Regions from separate parts of the Streptomyces sp. NPDC055955 genome, predicted to be linked through region 1. Evidence: riboswitches for the same ligand, from Rfam matches in the RefSeq annotation. Region 1 holds a riboswitch; the other holds the start of a gene.
What was found. Region 1 has a riboswitch for glycine ahead of gcvT (glycine cleavage system aminomethyltransferase GcvT). Riboswitches for the same ligand answer to the same signal wherever they lie in the genome.
Positions count from the first base shown of each region.

Region 2: another riboswitch for glycine. It lies ahead of gcvP (aminomethyl-transferring glycine dehydrogenase); the one in region 1 lies ahead of gcvT (glycine cleavage system aminomethyltransferase GcvT).

Region 1 is NZ_JBHJYS010000008.1:350,788-357,864, reverse strand. It holds gene ACFC96_RS19175 (L-serine ammonia-lyase) at 1-1,335, opposite strand, end outside; gene glyA (serine hydroxymethyltransferase) at 1,491-2,765, opposite strand; gene gcvH (glycine cleavage system protein GcvH) at 2,779-3,162, opposite strand; gene gcvT (glycine cleavage system aminomethyltransferase GcvT) at 3,255-4,379, opposite strand; glycine riboswitch at 4,539-4,642, opposite strand; gene ACFC96_RS19155 (AAA family ATPase) at 4,839-5,456, shown strand; gene ACFC96_RS19150 (enhanced serine sensitivity protein SseB) at 5,563-6,330, shown strand; gene ACFC96_RS19145 (enhanced serine sensitivity protein SseB C-terminal domain-containing protein) at 6,500-7,077, shown strand, end outside.
Region 2 is NZ_JBHJYS010000016.1:7,371-14,447, reverse strand. It holds gene ACFC96_RS28640 (DUF5999 family protein) at 192-389, shown strand; gene gcvP (aminomethyl-transferring glycine dehydrogenase) at 479-3,364, opposite strand; glycine riboswitch at 3,548-3,643, opposite strand; gene ACFC96_RS28630 (PRC-barrel domain-containing protein) at 3,758-4,144, shown strand; gene ACFC96_RS28625 (DNA polymerase IV) at 4,130-5,554, opposite strand; gene ACFC96_RS28620 (MerR family transcriptional regulator) at 5,611-6,255, opposite strand; gene ACFC96_RS28615 (bifunctional nuclease family protein) at 6,450-6,923, opposite strand; gene ACFC96_RS28610 (MerR family transcriptional regulator) at 7,010-7,077, opposite strand, start outside.

The sequences.
Region 1 (7,077 bases):
GGCCGTCTCCTTGTACTTGACGGACATGTCGGCGCCGGTCTCCTTCATGGTCTTGATGACCTTGTCGAGGGAGACATGGTGGCGGCCGTCGCCGCGCAGGGCCATACGGGCCGCGGTGACGGCTTTCGCGGCGGCCATGCCGTTGCGCTCGATGCAGGGGATCTGGACGAGACCGCCGACGGGGTCGCAGGTCAGGCCGAGGTTGTGTTCCATGCCGATCTCGGCGGCGTTCTCGACCTGCTCGGGGGTGCCGCCGAGGACCTCGGCGAGCGCGCCCGCGGCCATCGAGCAGGCGGAGCCGACCTCGCCCTGGCAGCCGACCTCGGCGCCGGAGATGGAGGCGTTCTCCTTGAAGAGCATGCCGATGGCGCCCGCGGAGAGCATGAAGCGGACGACGCCTTCCTCGTCCGCGCCGGGCACGAAGTTGACGTAGTAGTGCAGGACCGCGGGGATGATGCCCGCGGCGCCGTTGGTGGGCGCGGTCACGACACGGCCGCCCGCGGCGTTCTCCTCGTTCACGGCCATCGCGTAGAGGGTGATCCACTCCATGGCGCGGGACATCGCGTCGCCCTCGGCGCGCAGCTGGCGGGCGGAGTTCGCGGCACGGCGGCGGACCTTGAGGCCGCCGGGCAGGATGCCCTCGCGGGACATGCCGCGCGAGACACAGGCCTGCATGACGCGCCAGATGTCGAGGAGCCCGGAGCGGATCTCGTCCTCGGTGCGCCAGGCCTTCTCGTTCTCCAGCATCAGCGCGGAGATGGACAGGCCGGTCTCCTCGGTGAGGCGGAGCAGCTCGTCGCCGGTGCGGAAGGGGTACTTCAGGACCGTGTCGTCGGGCACGATCGGGTTCTCGCCGGCCACGGCGTCCTCGTCGACGACGAAGCCGCCGCCCACCGAGTAGTACGTCTTCTCCAGGACGAGGGCGCCCTCGCGGTCGTAGGCGAAGATCGTCATGCCGTTGGCGTGGTACGGCAGCGCCTTGCGGCGGTGCAGGACCAGATCGTCGTCGAAGCTGAACGGTATCTCGTGGACGCCGAGCAGGTTGATCTTGCCGGAAGCCTTGATCGCCTCGACGCGGTCGTCGGCCTTCTCCACGTCGACGGTGCGGGGCGAGTCGCCCTCCAGACCCAGCAGGACCGCCTTGGGGGTGCCGTGGCCGTGTCCGGTGGCGCCGAGGGAGCCGTAGAGCTCCGCCCGTATCGAAGCGGTGTGGGCGAGCAGGCCCTCGTTCTTCAGGCGGCGCGCGAACATGCGGGCCGCCCGCATCGGGCCGACCGTGTGGGAGCTGGACGGGCCGATGCCGATCGAGAACAGGTCGAAGACCGAGATGGCCACGAGGGAACTCCTAGGTGGGGTTTCGGCGGACGCCGTTGTCCGCCGGGCGGTGCGCAAAAAGGCGATGCGGAGGGCGGTGTATGGGGCGGGGCACCGCTCTCACTGTCCAGTGTGCGCGGTGCCCCGAAATTTCATACGTACAAATGCGTACGAAACTACTTCAGGCCGGGGTACAGGGGGTACTTCTCGGCGAGAGCGGTGACGCGGGCCTTGAGGGACGCCGCCTCGGTGCCCCCGAAGGGAGCGGGCGCCTTCAGCGCTTCGGCGATGATGTCGGCGACCTCGGTGAAGTCCTCGGCCTGGAAGCCGCGGGTGGCCAGCGCCGGGGTGCCGATCCGCAGGCCGGAGGTGACCATCGGCGGGCGCGGGTCGTTCGGGACCGCGTTGCGGTTGACGGTGATGCCGACCTCGTGGAGACGGTCCTCGGCCTGCTGACCGTCGAGCTCGGACTCGCGCAGGTCGACCAGGACCAGGTGCACATCCGTGCCGCCGGACAGCACGTTCACGCCCGCGGCGCGCGCGTCGTCCGAGGTCAGACGGGCGGCGAGGATCTGGGCGCCCTCGACGGTGCGCTGCTGGCGCTCCTTGAAGTCCTCGCTCGCGGCGACCTTGAAGGAGACGGCCTTGGCGGCGATCACGTGCTCCAGGGGGCCGCCCTGGAAGCCGGGGAAGACGGAGGAGTTCAGCTTCTTCGCGAAGTCCTTCTTCGCGAGGATGATCCCGCCGCGCGGCCCGCCGAGAGTCTTGTGCGTGGTGGAGGTGACCACGTCGGCGTACTCGACCGGGTTGGGGTGCAGCCCGGCCGCTACGAGGCCGGCGAAGTGGGCCATGTCGACCCACAGGAAGGCGCCGGTCTCGTCCGCGATGCGGCGGAACGCGGCGAAGTCCAGCTGGCGCGGGTAGGCGGACCAGCCCGCGATGATGACCTTGGGGCGGTGCTCCTTGGCGAGGCGCTCGACCTCGGCCATGTCCACCAGGCCGGCCTCGTCGACGTGGTACGCCACGACGTCGAACTGCTTGCCCGAGAAGTTCAGGCGCATGCCGTGGGTGAGGTGGCCGCCGTGCGCCAGGTCCAGGCCCAGGATCGTGTCGCCGGGCTTGGCGAGCGCGAAGAGGGCGGCCTGGTTGGCGGAGGCGCCGGAGTGGGGCTGGACGTTGGCGTACTCGGCGCCGAAGAGGTCCTTGACCCGGTCGATGGCGATCTGCTCGGTGACGTCGACGTGCTCGCAGCCGCCGTAGTAGCGGCGGCCGGGGTAGCCCTCGGCGTACTTGTTGGTCAGGACCGAGCCCTGCGCCTCCATGACGGCGACCGGAGCGAAGTTCTCCGACGCGATCATCTCGAGGGTGGACTGCTGGCGGTGCAGCTCGGCGTCGACCGCGGCGGCGACGTCCGGGTCGAGCTCGTGCAGGGGGGTGTTCATGAGCGACATGGTCGTGGTGTCCCTAGTTGCCGGAGCCGGAGAACGCGTCGTACTCGTCCGCGGAGAGCAGGTCCTTCGGCTCGTCCGAGATGCGGACCTTGAACAGCCAGCCGCCCTCGAACGGGGCGGAGTTCACCAGCGCCGGGTCGTCCACGACGTCCTGGTTCGCCTCGACGACCTCGCCGGTGACCGGGGAGTACAGGTCGCTGACGGACTTGGTCGACTCGAGTTCGCCGCAGGTCTCGCCCGCGGTCACCGTGTCGCCGACCTCGGGGAGCTGGGCGTAGACGACATCGCCGAGCGCGTTGGCCGCGAACTCGGTGATGCCGACCGTCGAGACGCCGTCCTCGGCGCCCGACAGCCACTCGTGCTCCTTGCTGTAGCGCAGCTGCTGGGGGTTGCTCATGATCTGAATTCTCCTGTACGCGAAGGGGTGCTGCGGAACGAGGGGGGTGTGCGCTGGGTTACTTCCGGCGGCCCCCGTGAGGACTGGGCGGGCTACTTCTGGCGCTTGTAGAACGGCAGCGCCACGACCTCGTACGGCTCGTGGGCGCCGCGGATGTCCACGCCTACACCCTCGGTCCCGGGGGCGGCGTGCGCCGCGTCCACATAGGCGATGGCGATCGGCTTGCCGAGAGTGGGGGAGGGGGCGCCGGAGGTGACCTCGCCGATCACCTGGCCGCCGGCGACCACGGACATCCCGGCGCGCGGCACCCGGCGGCCCTCGGCGACCAGGCCGACGAGCTTGCGCGGCGGGGCGGTCTCGGCGCGCTCGGCGGCGGCCTCGAGCGCCTCGCGGCCCACGAAGCGGCCCTCGTTGCCCGTCTTCTCGAACTTCACGACGCGGCCGAGTCCGGCGTCGAAGGGGGTCAGCTCCGTCGTCAGCTCGTGCCCGTACAGCGGCATGCCGGCCTCCAGGCGCAGCGTGTCGCGGCAGGAGAGGCCGGCGGGGACGAGCCCGACCGGCGCGCCCGCGTCGGTCAGCGCCTGCCACAGCTTCTCGGCGTGCTCCGGGGCGACGAACAGCTCGAAGCCGTCCTCGCCGGTGTAGCCCGTGCGGGCGATGAGGGCCGGGACGCCGGCGACGGTGCCGGGCAGGCCCGCGTAGTACTTGAGGCCGTCCAGGTCGGCGTCCGTCAGGGACTTCAGGATGCCGGGGGACTCGGGGCCCTGGACGGCGATCAGCGCGTACGCGTCACGGTCGTCGCGGACCTCGGCGTCGAAGCCGGCGGCGCGCGCGGTGATCGCGTCGAGCACGATCTGAGCGTTGCCCGCGTTGGCGACGACCATGTACTCCTGCTCGCCCAGACGGTAGACGATCAGGTCGTCGACGATCCCGCCGTCCTCCTGGCAGATCATGGTGTAGCGGGCGCGGCCTGGGCCGATCGTGGACATGTTGCCGACGAGGGCGTAGTCGAGGAGGTCGACGGCCTGCGGCCCGGTGACGGTGATCTCGCCCATGTGCGACAGGTCGAAGAGGCCCGCCTTGGTGCGCACCGCGAGGTGCTCGTCGCGCTCGCTGCCGTACCGCAGCGGCATGTCCCAGCCCGCGAAGTCGGTCATCGTCGCGCCCAGCGAGCGGTGCAGTGCGTCGAGGGCGGTCTTACGGGGGGCGTTGCTCATGAGTGGTGCTCCAGGATCCCAGGCATGACAGACGAGGGCGATGGTCTTCCTCCCCATCTGTCATCGGAACCTGAGAGGTTCGCCGGCGCCACACGTACGGGTGGTCGCGGCTTGCACCTTGGGTGGAGCGGCCCGGGGCCGCCCGCTTTTCAGATATGCCTCGCCCGCGCGGTACGGGGCCTGAGAGATTCAAGGGAGGAACTTGCTCCTTCGGCGCCCCCGGGGACGCGTAGGCGTCCGGGGAGCTCTCCCGCGCGGATTCAAGCGGCCGGTATGCAGTTGATGTGCTCTTGGCGCGCACATCATTGCATGCCGACCGTACGGGGAAACCACTTGTACGGCATTACCGTCTCTTTACACTTGACGGGGAAGGGTGGCGTGACCGGAACGGGGAGGACGATCACGGTGCACAAGGCAGCGGCGGGTGCGTACGCGGGGGCGGGGGTCGGACAGCGCGCGATGCCCCGCCCGAGGTCGGTGCCGGGGCGCGGTCCGGTCGTCAGGGATCTGCGCGGCAGGGGCGGCCGTACGCCGAGGCGCCTCGGCTTCGCGCGGGGCGACCTGATCGTGGTCTCGGGGCTCCCGGGCAGTGGCAAGTCCACGCTGATGAGCCGCGTGGTCGGCGCCGGGGGAGCCGTGCGCATCGACTCGCAGGACGCCCGTGACCGCTGGGCGGCCCGGCTGCCCCGGCTCCTCCCGTACGCCGTGTACCGCCCGCTCGTGCGGCTCGCGCACTTCGCCGGGCTGCGCCGGGCCCTGCGCTCGGGAGGCAGCGTCGTCCTGCACGACTGCGGCACGCAGGCCTGGGTGCGGCGCTGGCTGGCCAGGGAAGCCGGGCGGCGCGGCGCGGACCTGCATCTGATGCTGCTCGACGTGGACGCGGACACGGCGCTCGCGGGCCAGCGGGACCGCGGCCGCGGGGTCTCGCGCTACGCGTTCGCCCGGCACCGCCGCGCGGTCGCGGGCCTGGTGGAGTCGGCCGAGCGCGGTGACCTGCCGTGGGGCTGTGCCTCGGCGGTGCTGCTCGACCGCGACGCGACGGACGTGCTGAACGGGATCGCGTTCGAGGACGGGTGACCTTCCGCGACCTTTTGTGAGGTGGTGAACACGGAGGGTGTCGCCTCCTGCGCACACGCTAGGGTTCGGCCGCAGACAGAGCGGTTCCAGAGCGGGTGGTAGGCACATGGACATTCCGGCGCAGGCTCATGCACATCCGTACGGCGGGTGGCCGGCCAACGAGCTGGAGGAGGTGCTCGCCGCCTCCCTGGGGGTCGACTCGGCGGGCGGCCGGATCGTCGAGGTCCTCGGACGCAGTCAGGTGTGGATACCGCTGCCCCAGGGCGGCGGGCCCGGCAGCCCGAACCTCGACCTGCCGACGCTGGAGATCGAGGGCCAGGCCTATGTGCCCGTCTTCAGCTCGGAGGAGCAGTTCCTCGCGGTCGTCGGCGACCGGATGGGCTGCACGGTCGCGCCCGCGGTCGCGTTCGCGCGCGGGCTGCCCCCGCAGGTCGGCATCGCGGTGAACCCGGACGGCGCCGTCGGCATCCCGCTGCCCCCGCCCGCCGTCGCCGAGCTGTGCAGGTCCGGCCGTACGCCGTTGGACGGGCCCGCCTCGGGAGGCCGGGTCACCCTCTACGAGCCCGACTGGCAGGACGACCCGGTCGACTTCCTGGCCGCCGTGCGTGAGGAGTTCGAGGCGTCCGGCGTCGTTCTCACCGCCCGTCGCAGCCTCGCCAGCGTCGAGGGCGGTGACCCCGTCCTCTTCGTCGGCGTCGAGCTGTCGCAGTGGGAGGGGCCCGCGCGCAATCTGCCCATGGACGCCCTCGGCCGTGCGCTGGGCCGGGTCCCGGCGCCCTGGCCGGTGAACCTCGTCCTGCTCGACATCACCCAGGACCCGGTCGGTGACTGGATGCGGGCCACGCTGCGGCCGTTCTACACGCAGGGTCACTGAAGGCCCGGCGCCGGTCCCCGTTCGGGAGAACGCGGGAAAGCGGTCGACCGCGCGTACGTCAAGTCGGTGTCAGGATCGCCGCTTAAGCTGGTTTCATGACCTGTCTGGGCGGTCCCGCCGCGGGGAGCGGGTCGAAATCGTCGGGTACGTCGCGAAGGGGCGGTTACGGGTGAGTGCGTCGGGCACGGCCGCGGCCGGTCAGGTCGAGCACATGCTGCGCCAGGTGACGCCGGGGCGTTACGACGCCTACGAGGCGCTGCTCAACGCGCTCGCGGACCCGGGCGCCGGACAGGTGTGGATGCTGCTCTGGCACGGCCAGGCAGGATCCCCCGACGCGCAGTACGGGAACATGGAGGTCGACGGCCTCTCGTACGCCCCCTGCGTCACCTCCGCCCAGGAGTTGTCCGCCTCCGGCTGGAGCCGCGCGTACGAGGTCGTCAGCGGGGTCGACGCGGCCCGCACGCTCTACCCGGACCACTACGGCCTCTGGCTCAACCCGCACGCGCCCGGCGGCGGCGTCGGCATCCCGTGGCTCGACCTGCGCCGGATCGCGGGCGGTCTCGACCGCCAGCCCGCCGGCCCCCTGCGGCTGAGCGACCCCGCCATCGAAATCCCCCAGTTCTACGCCCTGCTGACGCAGAACGCGCACCGCACCACGGCGATCCGCTCGCTGCGCCGCGCCTGGGTCCAGCCGACGCTCGGCGCGCCCTATCTGGCGATCGGCCTCGACGTGTACGACACCTCGCC
Region 2 (7,077 bases), on a different contig from region 1:
CACGGGTGACGCGTCCTCATCCAGTGAGGACCGCTGCGACGAAATCCCTGCGGATTGACGCCCGTAGGGCAACACTGGGTTCCGGACCGACCGACAAACGGGGGGCGGCCATGAGCAACGCTTCGAGCCGCAGGACAGACAGCGACATCACACCCATCACCGACATCACTTCACAGGGAAAGATCCCATCCATGTGCCAGCACCAGCCACCGTGCCCGTCCGCAGACTCCGCCGACCGGGAGGCCGCGCTCCCTGTGGCCCACCACCCCGAACAGGGCTGGAGTCTGCTCTGCAACGGCGTCCTGCTCTTCGAGGACACCGGTGAGCTGCTGCCAGACGGCCAGATCATCGCTCCGCACCGTCCGGTGCACGTCGTGACCGCGGCCTGAGCGCATCCGGACGCCGACGGCGTCCGCAGTACGAAAGGGCCGGCCCCGGGAAACCCCGGAACCGGCCCTGACGCATGTCAGCGTGCGTATCAGTCCTCGTACGCGTCCATGGGCGGGCACGAGCAGACGAGATTCCGGTCGCCGTACGCCTGGTCGATGCGACGGACCGGCGGCCAGTACTTGTCGGCGGCCACGACACCGGCGGGGAAGACGGCCTCCTCGCGGCTGTACGCGTGCTCCCACTCGCCGCCGAGCGCGGCCGCGGTGTGCGGCGCGTTGCGCAGCGGGTTGTCCTCGGCGGGCCACCGGCCCGAACCGACCTTCTCGATCTCCCCGCGAATGGCGATCATCGCCTCACAGAACCGGTCGAGCTCGGCCAGGTCCTCGCTCTCGGTCGGCTCGATCATCAGCGTCCCTGCGACCGGGAACGACATGGTCGGCGCGTGGAACCCGTAGTCGATGAGCCGCTTGGCGATGTCGTCGACGCTGACGCCGGTCGCCTTCGAGATCGGGCGCAGATCGATGATGCACTCGTGCGCGACGAGGCCGGCGGGGCCCGTGTAGAGCACCGGGAAGTGCGGCTCGAGTCGCTTGGCGATGTAGTTGGCGCTGAGCACCGCGACCTGCGTGGCCCGCTTGAGGCCCTCGCCGCCCATGAGCCGCACGTACGCCCAGGAGATCGGCAGGATGCCCGCGGAGCCCCACGGCGCCGCGGAGATCGGGCCGACGCCGGTCTCGGGTCCGGCCGCGGGCTGCATCGGGTGGTTGGGCAGGTACGGCGCGAGGTGCGCGCGGACACCGACCGGACCGACGCCGGGGCCGCCGCCGCCGTGCGGGATGCAGAACGTCTTGTGCAGGTTGAGGTGCGAGACGTCGCCACCGAAGTGGCCCGGCTTGGCGAGACCCACCAGGGCGTTCAGGTTGGCGCCGTCGACGTAGACCTGACCGCCGGCGTCGTGCACCTGCGCGCAGATGTCGGCGACGTGCTCCTCGAAGACACCGTGCGTGGACGGGTAGGTGATCATCAGGACGGAGAGCTCGTCGGCGTACTGCTCGATCTTGGCGCGGAGGTCCGCGACGTCGATCTCGCCGTCGTCGGCCGTCTTCACGACGACGACCTTCATACCGGCCATCACGGCGCTCGCGGCGTTCGTGCCGTGCGCGGAGGACGGGATGAGGCAGACGGTGCGCTGGTCGTCGCCGTTGGCGCGGTGGTAACCACGCACGGCGAGCAGACCGGCCAGCTCGCCCTGCGAACCGGCGTTCGGCTGGAGCGACACCTTGTCGTAACCGGTGACCTCCGCGAGGCGCTCCTCCAGCTCACGGATGAGCGTGAGGTAGCCCTGCGCCTGGTCGGCGGGCGCGAACGGGTGCAGCTGGCCGAACTCGGGCCAGGTGACCGGCTCCATCTCCGTCGTCGCGTTGAGCTTCATCGTGCAGGAGCCCAGCGGGATCATGCCGCGGTCGAGCGCGTAGTCGCGGTCGGCCAGCTTGCGCAGGTAGCGCAGCATCGCGGTCTCGGAGCGGTGCGCGTGGAACACGGGGTGCGTCAGGTAGTCGTCGCCACGCAGAAGGCCCGCCGGCAGCGTGTCCACGACCGCCGCGTCGAGCGCGTCGACATCGGCCTCGACACCGAACGCGGTCCAGACGGCGCCCAGCTGGGTCCGCGTCGTGGTCTCGTCGCACGAGATCGACACGTGGTCGGCGTCCACGAGGTGGAGGTTGACACCGCCTTCACGCGCGGCGCTCACGACGTCGGCGGCCCGGCCCGCGGCCTTCACGGTCAGGGTGTCGAAGTACGCGCCGTGCACGACCTCCACGCCACCGGCCTTGAGGCCCTCGGCAAGCAGCGTCGCGAACCGGTGCGTGCGCCGCGCGATGCCCTTGAGGCCATCGGGCCCGTGGTAGACGGCGTACATGCCGGCCATGACGGCGAGCAGCACCTGAGCGGTACAGATGTTGCTGGTGGCCTTCTCGCGCCGGATGTGCTGCTCACGGGTCTGCAGCGCGAGGCGGTACGCCTTGTTGCCGTCGGCGTCGACGGAGACGCCCACGAGGCGGCCGGGCAGGCTGCGCGCGAACTTCTCACGGACGGCCATGTAGCCGGCGTGCGGACCGCCGAAGCCCATGGGGACACCGAAACGCTGCGTCGTACCGACGGCGATGTCGGCGCCGAGCTCACCGGGCGAGGTCAGCAGCGTGAGGGCGAGCAGATCGGCGGCGACCGTGACGACGGCGCCCAGCTCGTGGGCCTGCTCGATGACGGGCTTGATGTCGCGGACGGCACCGGAGGCGCCCGGGTACTGGATCAGGACGCCGACGACGCCGCGCTCGGCGACCTCGGCCGGAATGCCCTCGGACAGGTCCGCGACGACGACCTCGACACCGGTCGGCTCGGCACGCGTCTGGATCACGGCGATGGTCTGCGGCAGCGCGTCCGCGTCGACCACGAAGGCGCCGTTCTTGACCTTGCCCATGCGCCGGGACAGCGCCATGGCCTCGGCCGCGGCCGTGCCCTCGTCGAGCAGCGAGGCGCCCGAGGTCGGCAGGCCGGTCAGCTCGGCGACCATCGTCTGGAAGTTCAGCAGCGCCTCGAGCCGGCCCTGCGAGATCTCCGGCTGATAGGGCGTGTACGCCGTGTACCAGGACGGGTTCTCCATGACGTTGCGGAGAATGACGGGCGGCGTGAACGTGCCGTAGTAGCCCAGTCCGACCATCGAGTCGAGGACCTGGTTGCGGTCGGCGAGGGAGCGGAGCTCTGCGAGCACCTCGGCCTCGGTGCGGGCCCCGGGAAGATCGAGCGCCTCGGCGCTCTTGATCACGTCCGGGACCGCGGCCGCCGTCAGCTCGTCGAGCGAGCCGTACCCGACCTGCGCGAGCATCTTGGCCTGCGCTGCTTCATCCGGACCGATATGGCGCTGCTCGAAGGGGATTCCCTGCTCCAACTGGGAGAGCGGAATACGGTTGGCGGTCATTGCGGAGGCCTCCTGGTCATTGCGACCTGCGAGGGGCACCACGGCGCGGGTGCCCGGACGGCCTCCCCCTCTGTCATCTCAACCTGAGAGTTTCACCGGCACACCCCCATCACGAAGGGCATGACGACTTTCACCGTCGGTGAGAGCGGAGGCCTGAACGCCCGCCCTGCTTTCCAGAGTGACCTCGTCCGTGCGGTACAGGGGCCTGAGAGATTCCGGGGAGGAGTTGCTCCTTCGGCGCCTCCGGTGTCATCCGGAGGACTCTCCCGCACGGGGTCGGCAGCCATCGCCAGCCTACCAGCGGCGACAACACCCCCGGCCTCGAGTGGCCGCCTCCCCCAATGTGCACTTTGGTAGTGCTTACGGATGAGTTGCGAGCAGCTGGAGGGCCCCGTGCAGACCGATATCGATCCGCGCAACCTGATCGGCCGCAAGGCGTTCGACCGCAACGGGGCCAAGATCGGGACCGTCGACGAGGTCTACCTCGACGACGCGACCGGTGTCCCCGAGTGGGCGGCGATACGCACAGGCCTGTTCAGCCGGGACGCCTTCGTCCCCCTGGAACCGAGCGAACTCGTGGAGGGCACCCTGCGCATCCCCTTCGAACGCTCCCTGATCAAGGACGCCCCCGACTTCGGCGTCGGCCGTCACCTCTCCCCCGAACAGGAACTCCAGCTCTACCACCACTACGGTCTCGACATCTCGGCCCCGGACGACCCCGTGCCCCCCAAGGACCGCGACTTCGGCAAGATCGCCCACCCTCCGTCAGACGACACCTGACCCGGCATCCGGCTCCCGCGCCGGACAGCGCCCGGCCCCGCCCTCCACCAGCGGCAGCGGCTCCGCCGGTACGAGCGCGGGGTCATCGGTCCGGAACGTGCGCACCCGCCCCGGCTCCGAGTACGGCGTCTCGAAGCGCACGGTCACCCGCCCGAGCCCGCTGCCCTGCACCCACCCGTGCCCGAACTCCTCATGCCGCACGTCATGCCCGGCCACCCAGCGCCGGTCCGCGGCCTCGACGACCTCGTCGGCAACCGCCTGCCCCTCGTCCCCCGCACCACCCGCCCCTTCCGCCTCGCCCTCACTCGCCCCCTCGGCCGCGTGCGCATCGGCCTCGGCCCGCGCCTGCGCGAACAGGTCCTCCTGCGTGTAGTCGGCCAGGCCGGTCACCCCCACGCCGAGCAGCCGCACCCCTCCCGTCGTGTCCACGGACTCCAGGAGCCGGGCGGCCGCCTCGCGCACCACGGCGGGGTCGTCGGTGGGCCCGCGCAGCGTCTCTGACCTGGTCAGCGTGGAGAAGTCGTAGCGCCGCACCTTGAGGACCACGGTCCGCCCGGACCGCTCCGCCCCCCGCAACCGCTGCACGCACCGCTCCGCAAGCCGCTGCACCTCGGTCCGCACCCGCACCCGGTCGTGGATGTCCACGTCGTACGTGTCCTCGACCGACACCGACTTGGCGTCACGCTCGGCCACCACGGGCCGGTCGTCGTGCGCGAGGGCCATGGCGTACAGCGACGCCCCGTGCGACTTCCCCAGCAGCCGTACGAGCTCGTCCTCGCCCGCCTCGGCGATCTCCTCGACCGTGGTGATCCCGGCCCGTCTCAGATGGTCCCCGGTCGCCGGCCCCACGCCGGGCAGCGTGCGCACCGACATGGGCCCGAGCATGGCGCGCTCGGTACCGGGCACGATCAGCTCCAGCCCGTCCGGCTTCGCCGCCTCGGAGGCGATCTTCGCCAGCATCTTCGACGCCGCGAGCCCCACCGACCCGGTCAGACCCGTCACGGCCTTGATCTCGTCCCGCAGCCGCTCACCGACGAGCCGCGCCGACGCGGCGTCCCAGGCCGCCTCACCGGCCTCCAGATCGACGAACGCCTCATCGAGGCTCAGCGGCTCCACCAGCGGCGACAGCTCCCGCAGCAGGCCCATCACCTGCTCGCTGACCTCCCGGTACAGCCGGAAGCGCGGCACGAGATACGCGGCATTGGGCGCGAGGCGGCGTGCCTGCCCCATCGGCATCGCCGAGTGCACTCCGAACACGCGGGCCTCGTACGAGGCGGTGGCCACCACCCCACGAGGCCCGATCCCACCGACGACCACGGCTTTCCCGCGCAGACTCGGCTTCGACGCCTGCTCCGCCGAGGCGTAGAAGGCATCCATGTCGAGATGCAGGATCGTGGGCGCGGTTCTCACATGTCCGATGCTGCCCTACGGCACTGACAATGCCCCGGCCGACGCATCGGCCCCGCTCACACCGCGCGGTGGCGCCGCCTCGCCAGCTCGTCCGCCGGGTTGTTCCCGAGGAGCGTCTCGCCGGTGTCGACGCGCTCCCCGTGCAGCTGCGACAGGGCGCTCTCGACATCCCGCCACACCACACCGACAGCGATACCGAAGATGCCCTGCCCGCCCTGGAGCAGATCGTGGACCTCCGCCGGCGAACTGCACTCGTAGACCGTGGCGCCGTCGCTCATGAGGGTCAGCCGCTCGAGATCGCTGAAGCCGCGCTCCCGCAGATGCTGCACCGCGGTGCGGATGTTCTGCAGTGAGACACCCGTGTCCAGGAACCGCTTCACGATCTTCAGTACGACGACGTCCCGGAAGCTGTAGAGCCGCTGGGTCCCCGACCCGTGGGCCGGGCGCACACTCGGCTCGACCAGTCCGGTCCTCGCCCAGTAGTCCAGTTGCCGATAGGTGATACCGGCCGCCGCGCACGCGGTGGGTCCGCGGTATCCGACCTGCTCGGGCGTCGCGTCCTCATCCCTCTGAGCGACCACCGGCAACACCGTCGGCCGACGCGGAATGTGATCGGCCGCGTGGCCGTGAAGCGAGTACGGGCCGCTCTCCGCCGGACTGTGTCCGCCGCCCCCAGCCGTACCGTCGCCGCTGCTTCTCACGCCGACCTCCTCATTGACCTGCCTTCTCGACGGTAGGCAGTCACCAGGGGTGCGTCAACGATCGCCACACTCGGCACGCCGAGTGATAATCACCCTACGAGTGGTTTCCCGTGCCTCACCGCGGGGAAAGGCTAGCCGAATGGTCCGGCCGGAGCCCCGGCGCGGCAGCGGCCGCCTCACGACGGCCGCTCGCGTCACTGGCTGTTGGTCCCGAAATCCTCGGGCGAGATCTGGTCGAGGAACTCGCGGAACTTCTCCACCTCGTCCTCCTGCTCATCCGGGATCGCGATCCCGGCATCATCGAGCACACCGTCACTGCCGTAGATCGGCGTGCCGGTGCGCAGCGCGAGCGCTATGGCGTCCGACGGGCGCGCACTGACCTCGACTCCGCTCGAGAACACCAGTTCCGCGTAGAAGACGCCTTCACGCAGGTCTGTGATGCGTACTTCCGTGAGCTCCTGCCCGACCGCTTCCAGCACGTCCTTGAAAAGGTCGTGCGTCAGCGGGCGTGCGGGGGCCATGCCCTGCTGTGCGAAGGCGATGGCCGTCGCCTCCCCCGGTCCGATCCAGATGGGGAGGTAGCGGTCGCCTCCCACTTCACGCAGGAGCACGATCGGTTGGTTGGAGGGCATTTCGACCCGGACACCTACGACGTCGAGCTCGTTCACACAGCAACCCTAGGACGTGCCCGGCAGGTTTGGGTAGTCGGGCACCCGTCGATCGCCGGACGCACACCGCGCGAGCACCCCTCGGATCAGGGCAGACGCACTCCGAGCGCGGTCTGCACAAGCGCGCCGTGAAGCTTCACCGTCAGCCCCGCCA